Regions from separate parts of the Streptomyces sp. NPDC085944 genome, predicted to be linked through region 2. Evidence: predicted binding sites of a transcription regulator. Region 2 holds the regulator's gene; the other holds the start of a gene.
What was found. The regulator HrcA, encoded in region 2, represses chaperone genes, less so after heat shock. The targets are predictions, from matches to a motif close to TTNGCACTCNGNNNNNCNGAGTGCNAA.
Positions count from the first base shown of each region.

Region 1: the regulator HrcA is predicted to act here: its motif matches at 1,615-1,641, upstream of groES (co-chaperone GroES).

Region 1 is NZ_JBFBJX010000001.1:346,687-351,093, forward strand. Features, by position in the region: gene AB0P07_RS01790 (polysaccharide deacetylase family protein) at 1-683, shown strand, start outside; gene AB0P07_RS01795 (polysaccharide deacetylase family protein) at 680-1,426, shown strand; gene groES (co-chaperone GroES) at 1,788-2,096, shown strand; gene groL (chaperonin GroEL) at 2,227-3,846, shown strand; gene AB0P07_RS01810 (hypothetical protein) at 4,029-4,407, opposite strand, start outside.
Region 2 is NZ_JBFBJX010000016.1:39,769-44,175, reverse strand. Features, by position in the region: gene AB0P07_RS28080 (DUF3097 domain-containing protein) at 1-714, opposite strand, end outside; gene AB0P07_RS28075 (MBL fold metallo-hydrolase) at 749-1,492, opposite strand; gene hrcA (heat-inducible transcriptional repressor HrcA) at 1,659-2,675, shown strand; gene dnaJ (molecular chaperone DnaJ) at 2,676-3,815, shown strand; gene AB0P07_RS28060 (nitronate monooxygenase) at 3,904-4,407, shown strand, end outside.

The DNA of each region.
Region 1 (4,407 bases), on a different contig from region 2:
AGAAGGTCCCGCTGACGGCCCCCGCGCCGCCCGAGAAGAAGCCGGTGATCAAGGCCCGCGAGGGCTTCGAGGTCGACGGCCAGGAGGAGGACGGCCTCCCGCCGGTCTTCACCACGGTCCCCACCAAGGAGAAGGTCGTCTTCCTCACCATCGACGACGGCGCCGAGAAGGACCCGGCGTTCCTGAGGATGATGAGCGAGCTGAAGATCCCGTACACCGTCTTCCTCACCGACGAGGAGATCAAGGACGACTACGGCTACTTCAAGAAGATGCAGGCCCGGGGCGTCACCCTCAACAACCACACGCTCAGCCACCCCTACCTGCCCGCGCTCTCCTACGAGGAGCAGAAGCACGAGATCTGCGGCATGCAGGACGTGATGGAGAAGCACTACGGCAAGCGCCCCGTCCTCTTCCGCCCGCCCTTCGGCAACTACAACCGCGACACCCTGCGCGCCGCCAAGTCCTGCGGCATCGAGTACGCCCCGATCTGGAGCGAGGAGGTGTACGTCGACCACTGGGAGTACCGCGAGTGGGACCAGGACCTGCACCCCGGCGACATCGTCCTCACCCACTTCCGGGGCGAGAACGACTGGGACGGCACCATGACCGACATGGTCCGCCGCTTCCTGGACCGGATCACCGCCGACGGGTACGCGGTGGCCCGCCTGGAGGACTACCTGTGAGGCGAGGGCGGTCCCGCCCGGCAGGCACCGCCCCGGCCGCCCTCCTGCTCCCGTTGGTCCTGCTGCTCCCGCTCACCGCCTGCGACCGGCTCGCCGCCCCCGCCGAACAGGCGGCGGTGGCCGGGGACCCCGCCCAGGACGCCGACCGGGGGCGCCGGCTGCCGCCCGTCGTGGACCACGTCCGCACCGACGACCCGGTCGTCTTCCTCACCTACGACGACAGCGCCGAGCGCGACCCCGCCTTCGCGGGCCTGATCCGCGAACGGCGGCTCCCGGTCACCCTGTTCCTCACCGACACCGTCGCCGGACCGGCGTACGGCGACTTCGCCCGGCTGCGGCCGTTCGGGGCGAGCCTGCAGAACCACACCCTGGACCACCGCACCCTGCGCGGCCTGCCCTACGCCGGCCAGCGCGCCGAGATCTGCGGCCAGCAGACCAAGCTCAAGTCCCGCTTCGGCGTCCGCGCCCACCTCTTCCGGCCGCCGCACGGCACGTACGACACCACGACCCTGCGTGCCGCCGCCGACTGCGGCATCACGGCGCTGGTCCTGTGGCGCGCCACCCTCGACACCGACGGCGACCTCACCTGCACCCGCGGCGAGCCCCGCCTCCACCCCGGCGACATCATCGCCGTGGACCCGGACCACCCGACGGCCACGAACCTCACGGCCCGCACGGAACGCCTGCTGAAGACGATCGAGCAGCAGGGGCTGAGGGTGGGCAACTTGGAGGACTACGTCTGACCTCTCGACGCCGGCCGGCATCGTCCAGCCCGTTGGGGGTGCCCGCTCTGGGGGAGTTTGAGGACGAGGCCCGTTCAGGGCCGAAGCGGGGGCCCGGGGGGCGGCAGCCCCCAGCGACGCCCACCCCCACGCAGGGTGCCTTCACGAACCGGCGTTCACACGAAAACTCCGCCGACGCGCCGCCGGCATTGGCACTCCGCTTGACCGAGTGCTAATCGCGGTCATAGTCTCGGCTCTGGCACTCCCCACCGGAGAGTGCCAACACAGCGACGGGCAGGTCCGGCACCCGCGACGACGGATCGACCTGGTCGCCACCTCAGACAGTTAACCCCGTGAGATCTCCGAAGGGGGAGGTCGGATCGTGACGACCACCAGCTCCAAGGTTGCCATCAAGCCGCTCGAGGACCGCATCGTGGTCCAGCCGCTCGACGCCGAGCAGACCACGGCTTCGGGCCTGGTCATTCCGGACACCGCCAAGGAGAAGCCCCAGGAGGGCGTCGTCCTGGCCGTGGGCCCGGGCCGCTTCGAGGACGGCAACCGTCTTCCGCTCGACGTCACCGTCGGCGACGTCGTGCTCTACAGCAAGTACGGCGGCACCGAGGTGAAGTACAACGGCGAGGAGTACCTCGTCCTCTCGGCCCGCGACGTGCTCGCGATCGTCGAGAAGTAGAAGTAGCACTTCACTTCGAAGCACCTTGCTTTCCAGCTGCGCCCCTGGCTCCCGCGACCATAAAAAGCCGGGCGTCGGGGGCGCAGTTGCCGTATAACCCCAAGATTTCCGGAAGAGGGCTCACGCTCCCATGGCGAAGATCCTGAAGTTCGACGAGGACGCCCGTCGCGCCCTCGAGCGCGGCGTCAACAAGCTTGCCGACACGGTGAAGGTGACGATCGGCCCCAAGGGCCGCAACGTCGTCATCGACAAGAAGTTCGGCGCCCCCACCATCACCAACGACGGCGTCACCATCGCCCGCGAGGTCGAGGTCGAGGACCCGTACGAGAACCTCGGCGCCCAGCTGGTGAAGGAGGTGGCGACCAAGACCAACGACATCGCGGGTGACGGCACCACCACCGCCACCGTGCTCGCCCAGGCGCTCGTGCGCGAGGGCCTGAAGAACGTCGCCGCGGGTGCCTCCCCGGCGCTGCTCAAGAAGGGCATCGACGCCGCCGTCAAGGCCGTCTCCGAGGACCTCCTCGCCACCGCCCGCCCGATCGACGAGAAGTCCGACATCGCCGCCGTGGCCGCGCTGTCCGCCCAGGACCAGCAGGTCGGCGAGCTGATCGCCGAGGCGATGGACAAGGTCGGCAAGGACGGTGTCATCACCGTCGAGGAGTCCAACACCTTCGGTCTGGAGCTGGACTTCACCGAGGGCATGGCCTTCGACAAGGGCTACCTGTCGCCGTACTTCGTGACGGACCAGGAGCGCATGGAGGCCGTCCTCGACGACCCGTACATCCTGATCAACCAGGGCAAGATCTCCTCCATCGCGGACCTGCTGCCGCTGCTGGAGAAGGTCATCCAGGCCAACGCCTCCAAGCCGCTGCTGATCATCGCCGAGGACCTGGAGGGCGAGGCGCTCTCCACCCTCGTCGTCAACAAGATCCGCGGCACCTTCAACGCGGTGGCCGTCAAGGCCCCGGGCTTCGGCGACCGCCGCAAGGCGATGCTGCAGGACATGGCCGTCCTGACCGGTGCCACGGTCATCTCCGAGGAGGTCGGCCTCAAGCTCGACCAGGTCGGCCTGGACGTGCTCGGCACCGCCCGCCGCATCACCGTCACCAAGGACGACACCACGATCGTCGACGGTGCCGGCAAGCGCGACGAGGTCGACGGCCGCATCGCCCAGATCAAGGCCGAGATCGAGGCCACGGACTCCGACTGGGACCGCGAGAAGCTCCAGGAGCGCCTCGCGAAGCTGGCCGGCGGCGTGTGCGTGATCAAGGTCGGCGCCGCCACCGAGGTGGAGCTGAAGGAGCGCAAGCACCGTCTGGAGGACGCCATCTCCGCGACCCGCGCCGCGGTCGAGGAGGGCATCGTCTCCGGTGGTGGCTCCGCGCTGGTCCACGCCGTCAAGGTCCTCGAGGGCAACCTCGACAAGACCGGCGACGAGGCCACCGGCGTCGCGGTCGTCCGCCGCGCCGCCGTCGAGCCGCTGCGCTGGATCGCCGAGAACGCCGGCCTGGAGGGCTACGTCATCACCTCCAAGGTCGCCGAGCTCGACAAGGGCCAGGGCTTCAACGCCGCCACCGGCGAGTACGGCGACCTGGTCAAGGCCGGCGTCATCGACCCGGTGAAGGTCACCCGCTCCGCCCTGGAGAACGCCGCGTCCATCGCCTCCCTCCTGCTGACGACCGAGACCCTGGTCGTCGAGAAGAAGGAAGAGGAAGAGCCGGCCGCCGCGGGCCACGGCCACGCCCACTGAGCGCTGCGCTGAGCTGAGCGAACGGTGCCCGGTCCCCTGCGGGGGGCCGGGCACCGTTTGTCACTACCGGGTGAGAGTCCGCCCCGCTGGGCAGGTGGCCGGGTGCGGCGCCGTCGTGGTCGGTCACGCAGTTCCCCGCGCCCCTTGGGGTGTTGGACCTGACGAACCTCAGGAAAGCGTCGTCACAGCAGTCCGCTCAGCGGCAGTACGCGCTCGGCGAGCCGCCCCCGCAGCCGCCCCCCGGCCGTGTCGGCGTCTTCCTCGAGCCAGCCCGCGGCGGCCAGCAGTCCGGCGTGCTCGGCGACGTCCTCGGGCCGCAGGCCGCAGAAGGAGGCCACTGTCTCCAGCGCGAGCCCGTCACCGTCCTCGCCGGCCTCTCCCAGGCACCCGTCGGGACGGCTGTGGGCCGCGGTGTACACGGCGAGGAGCCGCGTGGCGGCCCCCGCCTTCTTCTTGCGCAGCTTCCGGTCGCCCACCACCTTCTGCGCCCACCCCGAGAGCCGGGCCCGGGTGACCTTGCCGAAGAAGAACGGACGGGGCCGGGTGGGAATCAGCGTGGGC
Region 2 (4,407 bases):
CCACACCGCGCCCGTGTTCTCCGACGGCCAGCCCAGGGCCCGGCACACCCCGGTCTTCCAGTCCTGACCGCGAGGCACCCTGGGCCAGCCCTCGATCCCCACCGACGACGGCTTCACGGCCTCCCAGATGTCGATGTACGGGTGGCCCACCACCAGCGCGTGCTCGCTGGTCACCGACTCCGCGATGCGCCACTCCTTCGAACCCGGCACCAGGTGGTCCACCAGGACGCCCAGCCGTGCGTCCGGGCCGGGGGCGAAGTCGGCGACGATCGACGGGAGGTCGTCCACGCCGCCCAGGTACTCCACGACGACGCCCTCGATGCGCAGGTCGTCGCCCCAGACCTGCTCGACCAGCTCGGCGTCGTGCCGCCCCTCGACGTAGATGCGCCCGGCGCGCGCCACCCGCGCCCGTGCGCCGGGGACGGCGACCGAACCGGACGCCGTACGGGAGGGCCGTACCGGGCCGGAGGACGACGACGGCCGCACCAGCGTCACCACCCGGCCCTCCAGCAGGAACCCGCGTGGTTCCAGCGGGAAGACGCGGTGCTTGCCGAAGCGGTCCTCCAGGGTCACCGTGCCCGCCTCGCAGCGGATCACCGCGCCGCAGAACCCGGTGCCGGGCTCCTCGACCACCAGACCGGGGTCGGCCGGCACCTCGGGAACGGGCTGCGGTTTCTTCCACGGAGGGGTCAGGTCGGCGGAGTACTGGCGCATTCTGCCGACGATACGAGGAACGCCCGCCCGGTGGTCAGCGCGACACGCCGAACCGGACGGCCAGCGCGTCCCGTTGGGCCCGCACGAACGCCGCGTCCACCACCGCTCCGTGACCCGGCACGTACAGCGCGTCGTCGCCGCCCAGGTCGAGCAGCCGGTCCAGGGCCGCCGGCCAGCCGGACGGCACGGCGTCGGGGCCCGCCTGCGGCTCGCCCGACTCCTCGACCAGGTCGCCGCAGAAGACGACGGCCGGGGAGCCGGGCACCAGCACCGCCAGATCGTGCGACGTGTGCCCCGGGCCCACGTCGGCCAGCAGGACCTGACGGCCACCGCCCAGGTCGAGCCGCTGCTCGCCGCGGACATCCTGCCGGACAGGGACGAGCGCGTCGGCCGCCTCCCGCGCCGCCCGCGCGTCCAGCCCCTCCGCCACCGCGTCCGCGCGCAACGCCTCCCGCCCCTGTCCGCCCGGCGCGAACAGCGCGCCCGTACCCGTCGCGCCGTACGCGCCGTACGCCTCCGCACCCTCGAACGCCGCCGCGCCGAAGACGTGGTCGAAGTGCGGGTGGGTCAGCGCGAGATGTGTCACACGGTGGCCGGCGAGCCGCCGCGCCGCCTCGTGCAACCGGGCGCCCTCCGCCAGGCTCGACCCCGCGTCCACCATCAGCGCCCCGCCCGCGCCGAGCACCAGGCCCGCCGTGCAGTCCCAGCCCGGCAGCCGGCACCGCCCCACCCCGTCCGCCAGCCGCTCCCAGCGCAGCTCTTCCCAAGTCACCGTCACGGCGACGACGCTAACGGCATCGTCACGGCCTTGCCGGGGGCGTACCCCACGGCCGTACACTGGGCCGGGGAAGTCTGGCACTCGCGAGTCGTGAGTGCCAGGGCAGACAGGTCAACGCAGGCCAGACAGGCCGAAACGGGCGGACGACAGCTGGAGGTGCGCGCCGATGCTCAGTGAACGCAGGCTCCAGGTGCTGCGCGCCATCGTCCAGGACTACGTCGGCACCGAGGAGCCGGTCGGTTCCAAGGCCCTCACCGAGCGGCACAACCTCGGCGTCTCCCCGGCCACCGTGCGCAACGACATGGCGGCCCTGGAGGACGAGGGGTTCATCGCCCAGCCGCACACCAGCGCCGGGCGGATCCCGACCGACAAGGGCTACCGGCTCTTCGTCGACAAGCTGGCCGGCGTCAAGCCGATGACCGCGCCCGAGCGGCGTGCCATCCAGAACTTCCTGGAGGGCGCCGTCGACCTCGACGACGTGGTGGCCCGCACGGTGCGGCTGCTCGCGCAGCTCACCCGGCAGGTCGCCGTCGTGCAGTACCCCTCGCTGACCCGCTCGACGGTGCGGCACGTGGAGCTGCTCTCGCTGGCGCCCGCGCGCCTGATGCTGGTGCTGATCACGGACACCGGCCGGGTCGAGCAGCGGATGGTCGACTGCCCGGCGCCGTTCGGCGAGGCCTCGCTGGCCGATCTGCGGGCCCGGCTCAACAGCCGGGTCGCGGGACGCCGTTTCACGGATGTCCCGTCTCTGGTGGAAGATCTTGCGGAGCCCTTCGAGGCCGAGGATCGCGGTACGGTCTCCACCGTGCTCTCCACTCTCCTGGAGACGCTGGTCGAGGAGAACGAGGAGCGGCTGATGATCGGCGGCACCGCCAATCTGACCCGCTTCGGGCACGACTTCCCCTTGGTGATCCGGCCGGTGCTGGAGGCACTGGAGGAGCAGGTCGTGCTCCTCAAGCTGCTCGGCGAGGCGAAGGATCCGGGCGTGACCGTACGGATCGGTCATGAGAACGCCCACGAGGGACTCAACTCAACGTCCGTCGTGTCGGTCGGCTACGGTTCGGGCGGCGAGGCGGTTGCCAAGCTCGGCGTGGTCGGACCGACCCGCATGGACTACCCGGGAACGATGGGAGCGGTACGCGCAGTGGCACGGTACGTCGGACAGATCCTGGCGGAGTCGTAGGTGGCCACGGACTACTACGCCGTACTCGGCGTGCGCCGCGACGCTTCACAGGACGAGATCAAGAAGGCGTTCCGGAGGCTCGCCCGCGAGCTGCACCCGGACGTCAACCCCGATCCGAAGACCCAGGAGCGGTTCAAGGAGATCAACGCCGCCTACGAGGTGCTGTCGGACCCGCAGAAGAAGCAGGTCTACGACCTCGGCGGCGACCCGCTCTCCCAGGCCGGGGGCGGCGGTGGCGCCGGCGGCTTCGGCGCGGGCGGCTTCGGGAACTTCTCGGACATCATGGACGCGTTCTTCGGTACGGCGTCGCAGCGCGGGCCGCGCTCGCGCACCCGCCGGGGCCAGGACGCGATGATCCGGATCGAGGTGGAGCTGGACGAGGCCGCCTTCGGCACGACCAAGGACATCCAGGTCGACACGGCGGTCGTCTGCAACACCTGCAACGGCGAGGGAGCGGCGCCCGGCACCTCGGCCCAGACGTGCGACATGTGCCGCGGCCGAGGCGAGGTCTCGCAGGTCACCCGGTCCTTCCTGGGCCAGGTCATGACATCCCGCCCCTGCCCGCAGTGCCAGGGCTTCGGCACCGTGGTCCCGACCCCGTGCCCGGAGTGCGCGGGCGACGGCCGGGTCCGCTCCCGGCGCACCCTGACCGTGAAGATCCCGGCCGGTGTCGACAACGGCACCCGGATCCAGCTCGCGGGCGAGGGCGAGGTCGGCCCCGGCGGCGGCCCCGCCGGCGACCTGTACGTCGAGATCCACGAGCTGGCGCACTCGACCTTCCAGCGGCGCGGCGACGACCTGCACTGCACGGTCACCATCCCGATGACGGCGGCGGCCCTCGGCACCAAGGTGCCGTTGGAGACCCTCGACGGCATGGAGGAGGTCGACATCCGGCCGGGCACCCAGTCCGGCCAGTCGATCCCGAAGCACGGCCGGGGCGTCACCCACCTGCGCGGCGGCGGCCGCGGCGACCTCATCGTCCACGTCGAGGTCACCACCCCGGGCAAGCTCGACCCCGAGCAGGAACGCCTCCTGCGCGAGCTGGCCAAGCTGCGGGGAGAGGAACGCCCGCAGGGGCAGTTCCAGCCTGGGCAGCAAGGCTTGTTCTCGCGGCTGAAGGACGCGTTCAACGGGCGGTGACGGGCCCTCCGGGGATGCGGATGCTCCTGGCGTATGCCAACGGAAGCCCGGATTCGGACTTGTGCGGAGGACGTGACAACATGCCGTCATGTCCTCCGCACTGACCGATCTCTTCCCCTACCCGATCGTGCAGGCACCCATGGCGGGCGGCGTCTCCGTGCCCCAGCTCGCGGCCGCGGTGTCCGAGGCGGGCGGGCTGGGCTTCCTGGCCGCCGGGTACAAGACCGCGGACGGGATGTACCAGGAGATCAAGCACCTGCGGGGACTGACGAGCCGGCCCTTCGGCGTCAACCTCTTCCTCCCGCAGCCGGAGGCGGCCGACCCCGCCGCCGTCGACGTCTACGCCCACCAGTTGGCCGGAGAGGCCGCCTGGTACGAGACGGAGCTGGGCGACCCCGACAGCGGCCGGGACGACGGCTACGACACCAAACTCGCCGTACTCCTCGACAACCCCGTGCCGGTGCTGTCCTTCCACTTCGGCGTCCCGAGCCGTGAGGTCGTCGACTCCCTGCACCGCGTGGGCACCTTCGCCCTGGTCAGCGCGACGACCGCGGACGAGGCCCGGGCCGTCGAGGAGTCCGGCGCCGACGCG